Regions from separate parts of the Brevibacillus sp. Leaf182 genome, predicted to be linked through region 3. Evidence: riboswitches for the same ligand, from Rfam matches in the RefSeq annotation. Region 3 holds a riboswitch; each other region holds the start of a gene.
What was found. Region 3 has a riboswitch for S-adenosylmethionine ahead of ASG16_RS02380 (methionine ABC transporter ATP-binding protein). Riboswitches for the same ligand answer to the same signal wherever they lie in the genome.

Region 1 (4,263 bases), on a different contig from region 3:
AATTACGGATCAGAGGTGCGATTGCAAAGAATAAGCACAAGAATCGAAACAGAATTTTCGTGGCTGGATCACTAGCAGCGTGCTTAGCGGTAACTGCTGTGGGAATGCACCAGCAAGGCTGGTTTCCAGAGATGCCTAGTGGCAAAAATGTAACTAATGCGGTTGCAACGACTGCTACGAAAAAAAACAATAAAGAGGCAAATCAGAACAGTGTAAAGGTGTCGGCGGAAGAGGCCATTTTACCATTAAAAAAAGTGATTCCAGCCTTGAGCAAGATGACAATAAGAGTGGATCGTACAAGCCATGGAATCAGTGATCTAACGTTATTGGAAGGCGATAATGCTCGTGCCAAGGTTGCCTATGATATACAGACAGGACAAATTGAGAGCTTTACAATTGATGGTGATCGAGGAGAACAGAAGGAAGGGAGATTGCCATCAGCCAAGACTGCGGAGAATGCTGCAAACGCATTTCTACAAGCTTTCCTTGGGGAGGGAAGCAAGTCCTATCAGCACGTCCAGACTCAGATCTATACCGACGAGTATATGGTAAAAGGCCCATGGATGAGCGTGAATTATCAACGAATGGAAAGCGGCCAGCCCGTTCCGTTCGACGTAATGTCGGTTGGAATTGACCAACAGGAGCAAGTCGCGTTTTTCGGGCGATTGAACAAGAGCGAACAAGCCTTTTTCACCAAGCTGACAGATGCCATGCCCGATTTAAGCCCATCCCTTCTTCTTTTGGACAAAGAAAAGAACCACGATGGCATGTCATTCATCTTGGGGAAATCGAACAAGGAGGGACATCAGGTTTCTCTTGTGATCTATGGAAATGGTCAAGCACTGGAATCGTATAGGCTTTTGAATAGGGATGAAAAGGAAGGAGCGAGCCGGAAAGAAGCAGAAGGAGAAAAAGCCTTGCAGCAAGAGCGACAGTTCCTGAACAAACTGCTCGGGGCGGATAGTGATAACTATCGGTTATTGGACGCCAACGATCCAGGGTTGTATCTGCGATATCATAACGAACTGCCAGTGTTGTCTGATGAAATTAGCATAATAACAACTGACTCTGGCCACGTCCAATATTTCAGGATGGAGCCCGAAACATTTGAGCCGTCGCAGTACCCGGATGTATCGACTGCTGTGTCAGAAGAGGTAGCCATCAAAGAGCTGAGCGAGCATATGAAGCTTCGATACGTGCAGAACCCGAGAATACGGCCAGAATCAAAACAAGGGGATATGTGGCAGCCCATTCTGGAGTACACGCCGGCTGTTTCCTTCATGCAAAGAGGACGTGAAGATGGTCAGGAGTGGTATATCGACGCGACCAATGGCAAGATGGTGTATGGAACGGGAGATAACGGGCTTGCTTATGATCAGTTGAATACGAAGGAAGCACATCCGATCGAATCTCCAAAGGAATACGTCAAGGTTCGCTCCAAGGATGAGGCAAAGGCGTTGCTGCAAGCGGAATTCGGCATACAAGTGGATGACTCGACCTATAGAGAGAGTAACCGTGACGGACGCAAGGAATACGTCTGGAATGATAAAAATGACAAGTATATCGGCGTAGAAGTCCTTGCAGAAACAGGCAGTGTCGTCGGGTTGGGATCACCGCGATCCGATACAGCAATGACAGTCAAACGCGAGCAAGCGGAAAAGGCTGCACTTGCCTTTCTGCCTAAATACGTTGATCCAGGCATAAAAGAAGTGCAATTGGCGAAAGTCATACAGCCAGACGAAGCGAATCCTGTGTCATCGGGCGAATGGGAATTCAGATATCTCATGAGCAAGGATGGCATTCCAGTACAGGATCGCGGGCAAACAGCGGCTTATTCAGTAACAGTCGATCCGTCTTCTGGCAAAGTGACAAAGTTTGAAAACTACAGAGAGACGCACGAGTTGGTGGAGCTTCCAGCATCCGACGAGATCGTCTCGAAAGACACGGCCGTTGAGGCGTATTTACGCGTCATGCCTTTAAAGCTGGTCTATTTGAGCAGAGATGTGGATGGGCAAAAATTAGCTCAACCAAAGCTGGCGTATGTGCCGTGGAGTGACGAAAAGCTGGCGTTCAAATATATTACTCTGGATGCCGTGACAGGCAAAATCATCACCAAATAACAAGAAAAAAAGGCTATCCCGCAGCCATTCCTGATGGCCTTTGGGATAGCCTTTTTTACACACTTATCTAACAGTCGTCACACGAGCACCCGATAATAACCAACAGGATAAACAGCACGAGCACGATTGCGAAGCAGTCACCGAAGAATCCGTTACCGCAGAAAGATGTACTCATCTTTGTTTCCCCTCCTTTCCGTTATACTCCAGTCTATACACGAATGCCGATATTGGACTGGGCGGATGCCCAGCTTAGGCAAAAATGGGCGCGTAAGAGGAGAGGCTCAGTAAAAAATAGACAATTCACAATTGACGAGGAGACAACGGGGGTGTTAAGATACTTGCAAACATTCAAGACATTTCGCATAACAACTAAATGACAAGTGTACGACTCTTATCCAGAGAGGCAGAGGGACTGGCCTGATGAAGCCTCGGCAACCGGTAAAAATCCGGTGCCAATTCCAGCAAAGCTACGTGCTTTGAAAGATAAGAGGATGTCTCAGGCGTTTTCGTATCTGCTGACAAATCCTCTTCTTTCAAAGAAGAGGATTTTTTTATTTTATTTACCCAATTACAGAGAATAAGCCGATGCTAGGGAGAAAAGGGGCACGTCAATGAAACCAACTTTTCGCGAACAGCTTTCCCGGAAAATTCTGATTCTGGACGGTGCAATGGGCACCATGCTTCAACAGGCGAACCTGACTGCTGATGATTTCGGCGGTGAAGCCTATGATGGCTGTAATGAACTCCTGAACCTGACCAGACCAGATGTGATCCGTTCCATTCATGAGAAATATTTAGAGGCGGGCGCAGACATCGTCGAGACAAATACGTTTGGTGCTGCTTCCATCGTTTTGGCCGAGTATGATGTGCCGGAGAAAGACCTTGAGATCAATATAGCGGCAGCTCGCTTGGCCAGAGAAGCGGTGGATGCCTATTCCACAGAGGAGTGGCCGCGTTTTGTAGCAGGTGCAATGGGACCTACGACCAAGACCCTCTCGTTGACAGGCGGTGTTACTTTCGAAGAACTGGTCGAGGCGTATTATCGTCAGGCAAAAGGTCTGATTCTCGGCGGCTCCGATGTTCTTCTTTTGGAAACCTCGCAAGATACGTTGAACGTCAAGGCTGGTGGAATTGGGATTCGCAAAGCTTTTGAAGAGCTTGGACAGGAGATCCCGGTGATGCTGTCAGGTACGATTGAGCCGATGGGCACGACGCTGGCGGGCCAAAACATCGAGGCGTTTTACATCTCCTTGGAGCATATAAAGCCAGTCTCCATTGGTCTGAACTGTGCGACAGGCCCAGAGTTCATGCGTGATCATCTGCGGACACTGTCAGGAATTGCCCAATGTGCGGTTAGCTGTTATCCAAACGCAGGCTTGCCAGACGAGAACGGCCATTACCATGAAACGCCACAAGGACTTGCCTCCAAAATGCTGGCGTTCGCTGAACAGGGCTGGATAAACGTCGCTGGCGGTTGCTGCGGAACAACGCCAGACCATATTCAAGCGATGGCAGAAGCATTAAAAGACTGCAAGCCGCGCAGTGCAGCCGTAGAAACGCTGAGCGCGGTCTCCGGGATCGAGGTCGTTTACGTCGAAGATGACAATCGCCCCCTGCTAGTAGGGGAGAGAACCAATGTCATCGGTTCCAAAAAATTCCGTGAAATGATTGCAGCTGGTCACTATGAAGAAGCATCCGATATTGCCCGGGCCCAAGTAAAGCGCGGCGCACATGTCATCGATATATGCTTGGCTGATCCTGACCGTGATGAATACGAAGATATGGAAAAATTCCTACAGTTCATCGTGAAAAAAGTAAAAGCGCCCCTCATGATCGACTCGACAGATGCCAAGGTCATGGAGCTGGGACTTCGCTACTCACAAGGGAAAGCCATTCTCAACTCGATCAACTTGGAAGACGGGTTGGAGCGATTTGAGGAAGTCGTTCCGCTTATTCACAAGTTCGGTGCCTCCGTTGTCGTTGGGACGATTGAGGAAGCAGGTATGGCGATCACGCGCGAAAAGAAGCTGGAGGTCGCGCAACGCTCGTATGACCTTCTTGTCAACCAGTATGGCATAAAGCCACAGGATATTATTTTCGATCCACTCGTCTTTCCAGTAGGGACAGGGGATGAACAATACAT
Region 2 (4,263 bases), on a different contig from region 3:
GATGCCTTCTTCGCGACAATAGCTCACGAATTCAGCAAATCCCAGGCGAATCGTCGCTTCATGGACAATAAAATCGATAATGTCCTGGCGCAAGGAAGAGGGCAAGAGTTGGAACAGCTTGCCAACTCCTTCCTGAACGCTTATTTTTTGCGAAAGGATTTGCTCCGTCAAGGCTTCCCACTCAGGGGGAGCAAACTTGCGGACAATCGCTACAATGTTGTCTTTTTCGGTAATCGTTCCGTCGAAATCGCAGAACAGGACGAGCTTCTTGCTCATCGTGCGCCACCCCACTTTTCTAGGGCGATCGCCAGTTCTTGTGAATCAGCGGCGGCTTCTTCCAGTGTTCGGTTAGCGGTGACTGCCTCAATCGCAGCAACGAATGCTTTTGCTCCTGCGGTTGCTCCACCGGGATGACCGTGGATTCCGCCTCCTGCATTGACGATTTGATCCAGACCGAAGTCTTTATAAAGCTGTGGAACCAGTCCCGGATGAATACCGGCAGATGGAACCGGGAAGGAACGGCGTACACCATTCAGCGGGTCAGTCAAATGCTTGGCGAGCTGCAACGCTTCTGTTTTGTCCAAGGCGACATTGCCATATGGAGATGGGAAGAGCACCAAATCTGCCCCAGCTACACGCATCAACGTTCCGAGCAGAAGCGGGGTGGCGATACCGTAGTCGGGTGATGGATAGTAAGCGCCTGCCAATGCTGGATGCGCCATGATCGGTACGTGTACATCAGGATCGGCTGCCAAACGGTGCAGGGCATCGAAGCCAAAGGCCAGCACATTGAACAAGAGGCAGTCAGCACCCGCATCTACCGCACGTTTCGCTTTTTCGTTCAGCTCATGTACAGGTCCAGTCAGGTTGGCTGCATAGAGGACGGGCTTGCCTGTTTCGGCTTCGGTCTCCTGAGCGATCTGCTTGAACGCTTTGATCCTTTCGATAAAAGGAGCACGGTCATCTGCAAAGAAGATTTCGTCATCTTTCACCAGATCGACTCCGCCCAAGGCTTGTGCCCGGAATTGCGTTTTCAGGTCGTCGAAAGGAAGGCCCAGGCACGATTTGAAAATGCTCATCAAGAGCGGTCGGTTATGTGCTGCTAAACGTTCGCGCAGACCGTCAATGCCGAACTTCGGTCCAGGAAAAGCCTGAAGGAACGAGTCAGGAAAAGCGATGTCGACGAGCTTGATCTTGCCGTCCATCGATAGTTTGCCGAATATTCCGGTCAACAAGGATGGAATGTCTGCTGTAAAATTACGAGTCGGATAGCTGACGGTAATCAAACCGCGTGTTTCTCCGTTTTCCAGTGTCTCAAGTGGTGTCGCGCTCACGGCTTCACCAAGATACGGCGCTAACTCAGCTTGCTTGGCAAGCGGCAGGTCCGTCCAGGAACCGACTGTCATGCCGACAGCAATGGCCTGCGCTTTCTTGTTCAAGTCTTTTGCTTGTGTGAGATAGGTGACGAGGATACGTTGTTCACTCATGGTACGTCTAATCCTCCTTGTATAAATTAAAAAAGCCTCCCCATTGAGCGGGGAGGCGGTTGTCGACTAGGAAAGCGTCTCGTCTCATCTCTCGGGTCAGTAGCCGAGAGGAGCCAAAAAAGCTCGATCTCGACTCTTATCCGTTGGAATTAGCACCGTTTCGCTATCCAAGGTACGCATCATCAGCGTACGATTCATGGTATAGCGCCGGTTGCCGGGCATCATAGGGCCAGTCCCTCAGCCAGCTCGCGATAAGAGTTATTCGTTTCCCCCATGATATGACGTTCATTGTCAGGAGTCAATCTTTGTTTTTGCAGAGAATGTGCAGCGGATTATTAGAAAAATAAGACGAAGGTGAAACTTTTTGGCAATTCTTTCGTGGTAAGGGAGGAAGGGGTGTGAACGGCTTGGGAAAGTAGGTCTGGAGGATGTGTACCAGCTGCATGTAAACGATATTTACCGCTATCTTTTCCGGCTGACACGAGATGAGAGACTGGCAGAGGATTTGACACAGGAAACCTTTTGTCGCGCCTTCTCTTCCTTGGACGACTACCGTGGGGAAAAAGTACGGCCCTGGCTGTTCAAGGTGGCCTATCACGCTTTCGTGGACGGTTATCGCAAGAAGACGAAACAACGATTCGCCTTTGTGGAAGCCTTGCCAGAGCGACGTGATCATTCGGTGGTTGATCCGGCAGAGCATGTCGTGAACAAAGAGCTGTGGGAAGTGGCCCATGACTATTTGGAGCAACTTCCGGAAAAGCAGAGACAGGTCATTTTGTTGTTTGCCATGCAGTTTTCCTACGCGGAAATGGCAGAGGTACTCGGAATCGAGCTGGCAGACGTCAAGCGTTCCTTGTTTCGGGGGCGACAAAAGATGCGGCAGTTGTGGAGGGAGGAAAACCGGTGATGAACAAGGATGATCGCGAGCAAAGACTGCTTGCTTATTTGCGTGGGGAAATGGCGGGAGAAGATTCAAAACAATTCGAGGAGGAAATAGCCGCTGACGAGGAATACGCACAGCGGTTGGAGAGGCTTTTGTTGGGGGAAGAAACGAGAGAGGACAACGTGAAAACAAAACAGCCTGAAACACTGTCGGCTGAAAAACAGCGTGCGATTGTTCGACGGGGGAAATGGAAAAATCGGTTGTCCAACGCAGGATTCACCATAGGGCTTCCCTTTTTGGCCGGAGTTGTGTTGCTGATTCTGAATGGCTGGGTTGGGTCACTGATGCATGAAGATCTGTTCCGCGTTGCGAAGTCGATGGTCAATTTTACTCAACCAGGTGTGAGAGTGGGGAGTAGTGGTTCACAGGTCGGATTGCTGTACGGAAACATCAGCATGGAGCTACGCGAGCGGGTTGGGGGAGAAGAAAAGAACGCGGGCCGATTTGAGAGTACGAATGTGCTATGGAACGTGAAAGCCAAGCCGCAATGGACGGACGGGGTCAGGGAGCAAAAGCTGTTTTTCCGTTATCCGACAGAGGGGGAAACGGAGGATACCATGTCTCTCACTTCGGCTGCCTGGACGACGATGGAGAAGCTGCCCGAGGGTACCGTTTCGCAGCTTGCGATTTCTTTTGATCACTTTTTGACGTATGACGAGTACTATAAACTGGTTACCCGCCATGTTACCTCTTCTGGACAAGATACAGTTTGGTTTGCGGTAGATACAGGAGTAGAGCTCAAGCAAGCTGAAAGTGATGCCGGAGATGTGCTGTTTGGTTCCGGGGAAGTATGGGGATTTGCCCAGCGGGAAATGGATTACGGTGGTGCATATGAAAAAGGGGATGGGGACAAGGTAATCGCAAACTATCTGGAGGAGATGAGGTATTTGTCAGAGCAAGAAGAACTGGCTCGCGATATCGGAAAATCCTTACTCTTTGGCAGAGATCTACAGATAGCAGAGCGATACAACTACATGCAGCAAAACGGAGTGCGAATCTACGGAGCCGTCCTCACTGGACCTACGAAAGAACTACTGAAGCTCAAGTCCGAAAAGTCGATAACAGCAGCGTTTCTTGGCAAGGTAGACTGGTGGAATTGGGAGCGACCTGCGGCATCCGGAACACAATACAGCTACTGATAGCAAGGTGCGAATTTTTGCACAAAAGGGTGTTGACATCGTGGAAGCGTTGGTTGTATGATTCAAACTAAATCAAAAACCGAATACGTTTTGGATACCTTATCCAGAGAAGGTGGAGGGACTGGCCCGATGATACCCGGCAACCGACATGACGCCATTCAGACGCGAGGAAGCGACTGATTGACAGGCGACATGCACGGTGCTAATTCCTGCAGAAACAAAAGTGGTCTGGAAGATAAGGGGGACATCAACACGGTTCTTACACGTGACGACAGCGACCTCTTTTCTTCGGGAAAAGAGGTCTTTTTATTGCTCCAGGTACTCAAACAAAACAAGTAGAGATAGAGGAAAAATACGTAGAGGGGAGTTTTGGAATCATGGCATATCGCGCATTGACTGAACAGGAAGCAGTGGAGTACGTAAAAGGAATACCGGGTCTTTTTAGCGAAGGAGCCGAGCTGACCAGCCGCGAAATCGGGGATGGCAACCTCAATCTGGTTTTTGACATTCAGGAGCCGGCAACCGGTAAGAGCGTCATTGTCAAGCAAGCACTGCCTTTTGCCCGCGTCGTGGGAGAATCCTGGCCGCTTACGATTGATCGGGCTCGCATCGAGAGCGAGGCACTCCGCATTCAGCACAAATACGTTCCAGACTTGGTGCCGCAGGTGTATCACTTCGACGGGGAGCTTGCGTT
Region 3 (4,263 bases):
GTGGCAGCATTGCTGCTTCTACTTCTTTGAACTTCAGGTTTTTCTTGTTCTCAACAACGTCCTTCACAGTACCGCTGATGCCAGCGCCCTCTTTCAGCTTGATCACGCCGTTTTTCTCCAAGAGTGCGAGTGCGCGGCCGCTGTTTGTTGGATCGTTTGGCAGCGCGATTGTTGCGCCATCAGCTAATTCATCCACAGATTTTACTTTTTTGCTGTAAGCGCCGAATGGCTCAATGTGTACAGCCACTACTGGCTCCAGATTCATGTTTTGTCCTTTATTGAAGTCTTCCAGGTAAGGCTTGTGCTGGAAGAAGTTAGCGTCGAGTTGTTTCTCGTTCACTTGAACGTTAGGTTGTACGTAATCGGTGAACTCTTTAATTTCCAGGTTCACGCCTTGTTCTTTCAGTTTTGGTTGAACGAATTTCAAGATTGCTGCATGTGGAACGGGAGAAGCGCCTACCTTCAATGTTACTTCCTGTTGTCCGCCTTGTGCGCCGCCTTCAGCCGGAGCAGGTGCTGTTTCCGTTTTGCCTCCGCAAGCTGCCAAAGAAAATGCCAATACAGTAGAAAGTACAGATACGACTAGCTTTTTCATGAATGATTTCCCCCTTGCATGTATTTAGTCTTATTTTTTGAAAATCTATATGGAAAGATCTATTTGCGGCTGAATTTCAGAACCAGACGGTCCCCCAGCGTTTGTAAGATCTGTACCATCACCAGCAAAATAACAACAGTCACAATCATGACATCGGTTTGGAAACGCTGATAACCGTATCGGATCGCCAAGTCACCCAAACCACCACCGCCAATTACCCCAGACATTGCGGTATAGGAGACCAGCGTAACCGTCGTGATCGTAATACCTGCGATCAGTCCAGATCTAGACTCTGGCAAAAGGACATTCCAGACGATCTGCCAATTGGACGCCCCCATAGATTGTGCGGCCTCAATCACGCCTTTATCAATCTCACGCAGAGAGGTTTCCACCAAGCGTGCGAAAAACGGAGCGGCACCAAATACGAGCGGCGGAATGGCACCCAGTACGCCGAGTGAGGTTCCTACGATCATTTTCGTCACAGGAATCAGCAAAATCATCAAAATGATAAACGGTACCGAGCGCAATACGTTGACAACGAATGATGCGATCGTATAAAAAGTGCGGTTTTGCAGAAGCTGTCCGCGTGAAGTCAAAAACAGAACGATTCCCAATGGCAAACCAATCAGGACGGTAAACAGGGTGGAAAAGCCGAGCATCGTGAGCGTGTCCATCGTACCTACGCCGATTTCAGCCCAATCCACATTCTCGAATGTCCAGTCCATTTATATCACCTCTACTTCCAAGCCACGTTGGCGCAGCGTCTCAATGGTCTTTTGATTCTGTGCAACATCGCCTTCCAGCTCGATCACCAACTGACCATACGGCGTATCTTTCATGCGGGAGATTGTTCCCTGCAAAATGCTGAACACCGTACCGGTCTCTTGCATCGTTTGGAACAGGATCGGCTGGTACGTTTTTTCTCCGAGGAAGGTGACACGAGCAATGGTCCGGTTCCCCGAAGCCTTTTCGTGCTCGACTGCTTCTCTCAGCTCTGTAGAATCTGCTACTTGTTCCACGAATTCCTGTGTCGTTGGATGCTTCGGACGAAGGAATACATCCAGTACGTTACCCGACTCGACGATCTTTCCGCCGTCAATTACGCCGACACGATCACAAATGGAGCGAATGACGTGCATCTCGTGGGTAATCAACACAATGGTCAAGCCCAGCTTGCGGTTGATGTCCAAGAGCAGTGCCAGAATGGAGTTCGTCGTCTGCGGATCGAGAGCCGATGTAGCTTCGTCACAGAGCAGCACTTTTGGATCATTCGCGAGCGCCCGGGCGATCCCGACACGCTGCTTCTGTCCGCCAGACAGTTGGGACGGATATTTGTCCTTATGTGCCTCCAAGCCAACCAGCTTCAGCAGCTCGTTTACTTTCTTCTCAATCTCTGCCTTCGGACGCTTGGCCAGCTTGAGCGGAAAAGCGACATTTTCACCGACTGTCGAAGAAGACAGCAAGTTGAAGTGCTGAAAAATCATGCCGATTGAGCGGCGCTTTTCTTGCAGCTTCCCTTCATCCAGCCTAGTCAAATCGACGCCGTCCACAATAACTTCCCCAGAAGTTGGGCGCTCCAGCAAATTGATGCACCGGATCAACGTACTTTTCCCTGCACCAGAGTGTCCGATAATCCCGTATATTTCTCCTTGCTCTATGGAAAGGTCGATCCCCGTTAATGCTGGGATGGTTTTACCTTGTACTTGATAGCTTTTATGCAAATGACGCAGTTGGATCAACGCATCCACCTCCCGACCACAATCTTGATAAAATATGAAAACCCCTTTTTCAATAAACGAAAAAGGGGCTGCAACGCAATGTATACGTTCGCATCCACCCTTCTCATCTACACAAGATCCAAACAATCCTGTAGGAATTGGCACCGCGACGTTCATTCGAAAATGAACCGGCTGCCGGGCTTCATAGGGCCTGTCCCTCCGCCTCTCTTGATAAGAAAGATATCTACGTATATTATGTTCGTTTTTTCTATTTCATGATGATACAAAACGGATTATATCCTTTTTGAAAATATCACGTCAATAGTAATAGCAGGAAAAAGTTTTTTAATCCATGACGCCGTTGCGGATGATTGTTGACTTTACGTGAAAGCGAAACTTTGCTTCCTTGAACATTTTTCTCCACTCGGCCTGCGTCATGTTTGCCATCCCTCTTCTATTTGCACGATACACCATCCCGAATCCAGCGGGATCGACATCGAGGCCCTGCAATTTACTGACTACTTTCTGCAATTCTTTTTCGATCTCTTTATCCAGTGCATTCTCCATGATTTTCATCAGCTTTGCATTCTCTAGCTTCAGCGGAAGGGTTAATTCCAAAATTCTCGCATGTAATCGTATATCAATATCAAAGACCGGGGGGACACTTGGGTCAGATCAATTTTAGATTTGCTGGAAATGGTGTCAAAGACAAGCTGCACACGGTCTTTTTTACTTCCGCGGCTCTTTGGCTCCTCCCCAAAAATACGAGCAGGAACAGAAGTATCGTAGCTGCCAATGCTGAACTTTCCATGCATGAGCTTGATTAAAAAGGCTTCCTTTGGTGTGATCCACCCTACATAACGCTCCCCTTGAAATAATGCGATACCCTTGATTTGCAGCTCATTTCCCTTTCTTGCAATGTACGGCATGATCGGGTCGATTCCTTTGTCATAATAGGCCCGAAAAAACTCATGCATGGTGGAAGACGGAATTTTTTCCCCTTCAATATTTTGCTCAATCATACGGTATAAATAGATTCCGATATTCCCTTCTTCAGAATAGGGATACGTTAACATATCATATGTTTCGCCTTCAAATAGGCAAAGATAAACCCTGCTGGAAATAGAGGAATCCCGATACAGCGTGTCAACGATACTGCCAAGCCCGCGTTTTGCCAAGTTTTCACTGTAGAGGGCGACACGAATCTGCCCACCCAACACTCTTTTATCTGATTGTAAATTAACCCGATCCCGGATTGATTTGCTGGTCTCCCCCATTGCTGAGAAAATCTGTATCTTTTTTTTTGCCTCTGGATTAATGGAGGGCATGATTGCAGTCCCACGAATGTTTCCATCCTTTAACAAGTCATAGCCGACAGCTGTGGCAAGTCCAGTTTCATCAAAAATCTGCCGATCTCCACAGCCTGTGACTATTATGACACCAGAACACCACAACGCCAAAAACCGTTTGATGAAGGACAACCTCTTTTTCCGCTCATCAAGCATCAGGCACTCTCTCCTTTGCTCTTCGATTTTGCCCGTTGCGTTCGCTGCTTCAGCAAGACCATGACGTACAAAAAATAGGGGTACAGGTACACAACCCATATGCTAATTTTCCCATGCACAGTAAAAAGCCAATTCATCTGCTGTCTGGAAAGCATCGTCAAGGAAGCAAGATAAATCACCGATAAAATCCAATACAATGAACTTCGCAAGTTGAAGCTGAACAAACGCTTGAGCCCTCGCGCCGAGCACCACAAATACAGCATGATATTCGGCAAGATGACGATAAGCCACAGCGAGATAACGACCAGCTCAAATCTTTCCAGAATGGGGAGATACACCATCTTTTGCAGATTGAGTGTCGCCCAGATCGTCCTCATGAGCTGACCTTGGCTAAAAAAGACCAAGGACACGATCATGACCAATAAATAGATAAGATAAGTCACCA
Region 4 (4,263 bases), on a different contig from region 3:
AGCGGAATCCCGATCAGTGTCGCAATGAACAACGAAAACCCAACCATGATGACAGTTTCTTGCAGTGATTGCCCGAATACCGGAATCATTTCAATCAAACGCTCCATTAGCTCCGCACCTCCTCTGGTGACACAATATCTACGCGGTAGACGGATTCGCGCAAGAAGCGAATGCCATCCTGAATGGCCTGGTCTTCACCAGAAATGTGCAAAAGCAAAATGCCGAGCGCCGTACCTTTTATGGTTGTAATCGAGCCGTACAATAGATTGGTGCTAATCGGAAAACGTGCAGACAGTGTTCCCAGAACAGGATCGAGAGCGGCATCCCCACGAAAGGCAACGCGAACAATTTTGGAAACGGGTCCGGTTTCTTTTATCTTGGACAAAATCTCCTGTGGTACCTGATCGTCAAAAACCGTTTTGATAAAATTACGGGTCGTTTGCTCTTGCGGATTGCTGAAAACATCCAAAACAGAGCCTTGCTCGATGACGACGCCATTTTCCATGATGGCTACCTGATCGCAGATTTTTTTGATGACCTGCATTTCATGGGTAATGAGGACGATGGTTAGGTTAAACTTTCGATTGATGTCGAGCAACAGCTCCAGAATCGATTCAGTCGTCTGCGGGTCGAGAGCGGAAGTTGCTTCGTCACAGAGCAGGATTTCCGGATCAGTGGCAAGCGCACGAGCGATGCCCACCCGTTGCTTTTGTCCACCGGATAGCTGTGAAGGATAAGCATGTGCTTTATCAGACAAGCCAACCAAGCCGAGAAGGTCTTCTACCTTGCGCTTAATGACATCTTTGGGGACGCGATTCATCCGCAAGATTTCCGCCACATTGTCAAAGACATTATAGGAAGAGAGCAGATTGAAGTGCTGAAAAATAATCCCGATCTTTTTGCGAGCTTGCCGCAGCTCTTTTTCCTTGAGGGTCAGCATGTTCTGGCCATTGACGATCACAGAACCGCTAGTCGGCTTCTCCAACAGGTTGATGGTACGGAGCAGGGTACTTTTCCCCGCTCCGCTAAAACCGATAACCCCGTAAATCTGCCCTTTTTCCACCTGCAAGGATACGCCCTTCAATGCTTCTACCTGCTTGTTTCCTACTTGATACGACTTATGAATATCGGTTAGCTGTATCATAACGAGTTCTCCTTGTTGTTCTTGATGTTCCTGGCGTCGATCTTACCAGGACGGCAGTACAGCTCCTTCAAAACGTTCGTCGATGAATTTTTTCACTTCTTCCGAACGGTAAATGTCGACCAGCTTTTTGACAGCGGGGTTGTCTTTGTTGGTTTCGTTGGCTGCCAAAATGTTCACGTATGGAGAGTCAGCCGTCTCAGCGAAGATCGCATCTTTTTTCGGGGAGTAGCCAGCTTCCATTGCGAAGTTCGTATTAATCGAAGCGACTTCTACATTGCTCAGCGAGCGTGCCAGGAATGCCGCCTCCAGCTCTTTGAATTGCAAATTTTTTGGATTTTCTACGATGTCCAGTGGTGTTGCGTTGTCGCCCACGCCATCCTTGAGCTTAATCAAGCCAGCAGCCTGATAGAGCAACAGGGCGCGTGCTCGGTTGGTCGGATCGTTTTGAATGCCGACAACACCGCCAGCCGGGATGTCCTCGACTTTTTTATGCTTGGTGGAGTACAGGCCCATCGGGTACGTCACGGTTTTTCCGACCTCGACGATCTTTGTTTTGTGATCTTGATTGAACTTCGCCAAGAACGGAATGGTTTGGAAGCTGTTAACATCGAGATTTCCTTTATCGAGAGCTTGATTCGGCTGTACATAATCGTTGAAAACGACGACTTCGACATCGAGTCCTTTGCCTTTGGCGACTTCCTTTACTTTGTTGAGAATCTCTTCGTGCGGGCCGCCAGTGACGCCCACTTTGAGTGAGGTTTGTTCAGCAGCAGTGCCGCCGTTAGCAGGCGCAGCTTCCTGTTTACCGCCGCAAGCTGTTACGAGCGATGCAGCGAGAAGTAGTGTAGTGAGCAGTAGACCAGTCTTTTTCATGAAAATACCCCTTTTCTCTGGATGTAAGATGTAATAAAAAAAGCCTCTTCCGACAGAAGAGGCTGGGACTGCGCGTATGTAAATACACGGCAACAATACCTCTCTTATCTGTCGGAATAAATTCCGCTGGATTTGGCACCATATCGTTTGCGATAGGTTGCCGAGGTGTCATAGGGCCAGTCCCTCAACCTCTCTTCATAAGAGAATGTGCTATGAAATTATCATTCCAAACATTGTTGTTAATTCTTATTTGGATAGTTGGATTATAACGACTGATTTTTTACGTGTCAACTGTTTTTGCAAACGAATGACTTGGTGGAAAAATGTGAAATTGATCTAAATACGAATATTCTATTGAAGAATCGGAAAATCATTTGTATAATGAGAGCGAATGAACCCGATACCAGCTATCGCAGGTGATGACATGACTCTAGTGGACTCCAATGAAACCAGAAAAAAGCTGTCTGCCATCTATAATGAGATAGCAAAAGAGTTGTTCGGATTTGGAACGACTTTGCTCCGAGTCACGATTGAAAATCAGATGATTACGTTCCAAGCCAAGCATCGCCGTTCTCCGCGCTCACAAGCGTTGGAAGGCGAAGCGCCGGCCCTCAAGCTCGAAGTCGATTTTCGGATGTCCCTTCTTTATAAGAAGAAACTGCGAGAACGACTGGAGGAAGAGATGGGGTTGCCGTTGGAAGCCGTGCTGCGGGACTATGATGCGCCTACGCAATGGGCGATCACGAATGTTATTTTAGCTGAATCAGAACTGAATACCTGACGCAATCGTTCGGATTTTCTCTTTTGATCTATCTTAAGGGGAGACCGTAGACTTTGCGTAAAAACGGGTGTCACTTCTCTTTGTTTACGAAGAAAAGTGCTCTTGTTTAGAATGATACGTTCTAATCAAGGGTACTTTTCTTTTTATTGTATCACCATATTTTGTCATCAAATGAACCCAACTGGAGGAGAATTACGATGAAAAAATTACTTGCTGGAATCCTGTCTTTTTCTATGATGTCACTGGCTCTTGCTGGCTGTGGCAGCAATGATCAACCACAAGCGGGAGGGGCTGGAGGCGAAGCAAAGGGTGAGCCACAAAAGCTGGTCATCTCCACATGGGGCTTCTCTGAAGACTTTTTCCGCAAAGAAGTATATGAGCCATTTGAAAAAGAACATAACGTGAAAATCGTGCTGGAAATCGGGAACAATGCAGAGCGCCTGAACAAAATTCGCCAAGGAAGCTCCGATGTAGACTTGATCTACCTCTCTGACTACTATGCACAGCAAGGGATTGAGAGTGGAGCATTTGAAAAAATCGACCGCAGCCGCATCCCGAACCTGGATCAAATCTACGACATCGCCAAAGCACCACTGGGCGAGGAGTACGGTCCAGCTTACACGATTGGTCAATTCGGAATTGCCTACAATCCAAAGCTCGTGAAAACCGAGATCAAGGATTGGAAAGACCTGTGGAACCCAGAGCTGGCGGGCAAGCTGACACTGCCAAGCATTACGTCCACAACTGGCCCGATGGTTCTTGACAGTGCTTCCCAGATAGCGGGCAACAAGGAATTTAACGAAGATCAAGCCTTCGCGAAAATGAAAGAAGTCAACCAAAGTGTAGTGAAGTTCTACGATAAGACCTCTGAATACGTGAATATGTTTGGTCAAGAAGAAATCGGCGTAGGACCGATCATGGAAATGTACTTCAAAGACATCAAGGCCGCTGTTCCAGAAGCTGTTTTCGTACAACCTGCAAGCGGCGGATATGCAGTCATGAATACGGTTAACATCGTAAAAGGCTCGAAAAACAAAGCGCTGGCTGAAGACTTCATCAACTACCAACTGAGCAAGGAAGTTCAGGAAAAAACAGCAAAAGCAAAAATCGATTCCCCTGTAAACAAAACGGTTCAACTGACAGAAGAAGAGGCAAAAGGCGTAACGTATGGGGAAGAAACCGTAAGCAAGCTGAAAATGCTGGACATGAAATTCGTTAACGAGCACTCCAAAGCATGGATTGACCGTTGGAATCGTGAAATTACGCAATAACGAACGATAGAAAAACAAGGGCGAGGGTATAGACAATTTCGGATATACCCTCGTTTTCGTGAGGAGGACCACTCGTGCAAAAGATCATTCTTGACGTAGATACGGGCATTGATGATGCGCTTGGCATTATTCTCGCTGTGAAGAGCGGGCAATTCGATTTGGTGGGCATCACTACGGTGAATGGCAACGTGTCG

Region 1: it holds a riboswitch for S-adenosylmethionine, as region 3 does, so the genes downstream of both, metH (methionine synthase) here and ASG16_RS02380 (methionine ABC transporter ATP-binding protein) in region 3, are expected to answer to the same signal.
Region 2: it holds a riboswitch for S-adenosylmethionine, as region 3 does, so the genes downstream of both, ASG16_RS08325 (2,3-diketo-5-methylthiopentyl-1-phosphate enolase) here and ASG16_RS02380 (methionine ABC transporter ATP-binding protein) in region 3, are expected to answer to the same signal.
Region 4: it holds a riboswitch for S-adenosylmethionine, as region 3 does, so the genes downstream of both, ASG16_RS04890 (MetQ/NlpA family ABC transporter substrate-binding protein) here and ASG16_RS02380 (methionine ABC transporter ATP-binding protein) in region 3, are expected to answer to the same signal.

Annotation. Positions count from the first base shown of each region.
Region 1 covers NZ_LMPN02000034.1:3,582-7,844, forward strand. The annotation lists gene ASG16_RS25860 (YcdB/YcdC domain-containing protein) at 1-2,120, shown strand, start outside; gene ASG16_RS25865 (YjcZ family sporulation protein) at 2,188-2,295, opposite strand; SAM riboswitch class I at 2,509-2,610, shown strand; gene metH (methionine synthase) at 2,732-4,263, shown strand, end outside.
Region 2 covers NZ_LMPN02000018.1:112,479-116,741, reverse strand. The annotation lists gene ASG16_RS08330 (2-hydroxy-3-keto-5-methylthiopentenyl-1-phosphate phosphatase) at 1-276, opposite strand, end outside; gene ASG16_RS08325 (2,3-diketo-5-methylthiopentyl-1-phosphate enolase) at 273-1,487, opposite strand; SAM riboswitch class I at 1,569-1,745, opposite strand; gene ASG16_RS08320 (sigma-70 family RNA polymerase sigma factor) at 1,918-2,394, shown strand; gene ASG16_RS08315 (anti-sigma factor) at 2,394-3,569, shown strand; SAM riboswitch class I at 3,666-3,811, shown strand; gene mtnK (S-methyl-5-thioribose kinase) at 3,947-4,263, shown strand, end outside.
Region 3 covers NZ_LMPN02000014.1:60,251-64,513, forward strand. The annotation lists gene ASG16_RS02370 (MetQ/NlpA family ABC transporter substrate-binding protein) at 1-595, opposite strand, end outside; gene ASG16_RS02375 (methionine ABC transporter permease) at 655-1,320, opposite strand; gene ASG16_RS02380 (methionine ABC transporter ATP-binding protein) at 1,321-2,334, opposite strand; SAM riboswitch class I at 2,435-2,551, opposite strand; gene ASG16_RS31475 (Ger(x)C family spore germination C-terminal domain-containing protein) at 2,659-2,931, opposite strand; gene ASG16_RS02385 (Ger(x)C family spore germination protein) at 2,922-3,818, opposite strand; gene ASG16_RS02390 (GerAB/ArcD/ProY family transporter) at 3,818-4,263, opposite strand, start outside.
Region 4 covers NZ_LMPN02000015.1:422,850-427,112, reverse strand. The annotation lists gene ASG16_RS04900 (methionine ABC transporter permease) at 1-107, opposite strand, end outside; gene ASG16_RS04895 (methionine ABC transporter ATP-binding protein) at 107-1,144, opposite strand; gene ASG16_RS04890 (MetQ/NlpA family ABC transporter substrate-binding protein) at 1,187-2,017, opposite strand; SAM riboswitch class I at 2,119-2,221, opposite strand; gene ASG16_RS04885 (Na-translocating system protein MpsC family protein) at 2,442-2,798, shown strand; gene ASG16_RS04880 (ABC transporter substrate-binding protein) at 2,996-4,069, shown strand; gene ASG16_RS04875 (nucleoside hydrolase) at 4,144-4,263, shown strand, end outside.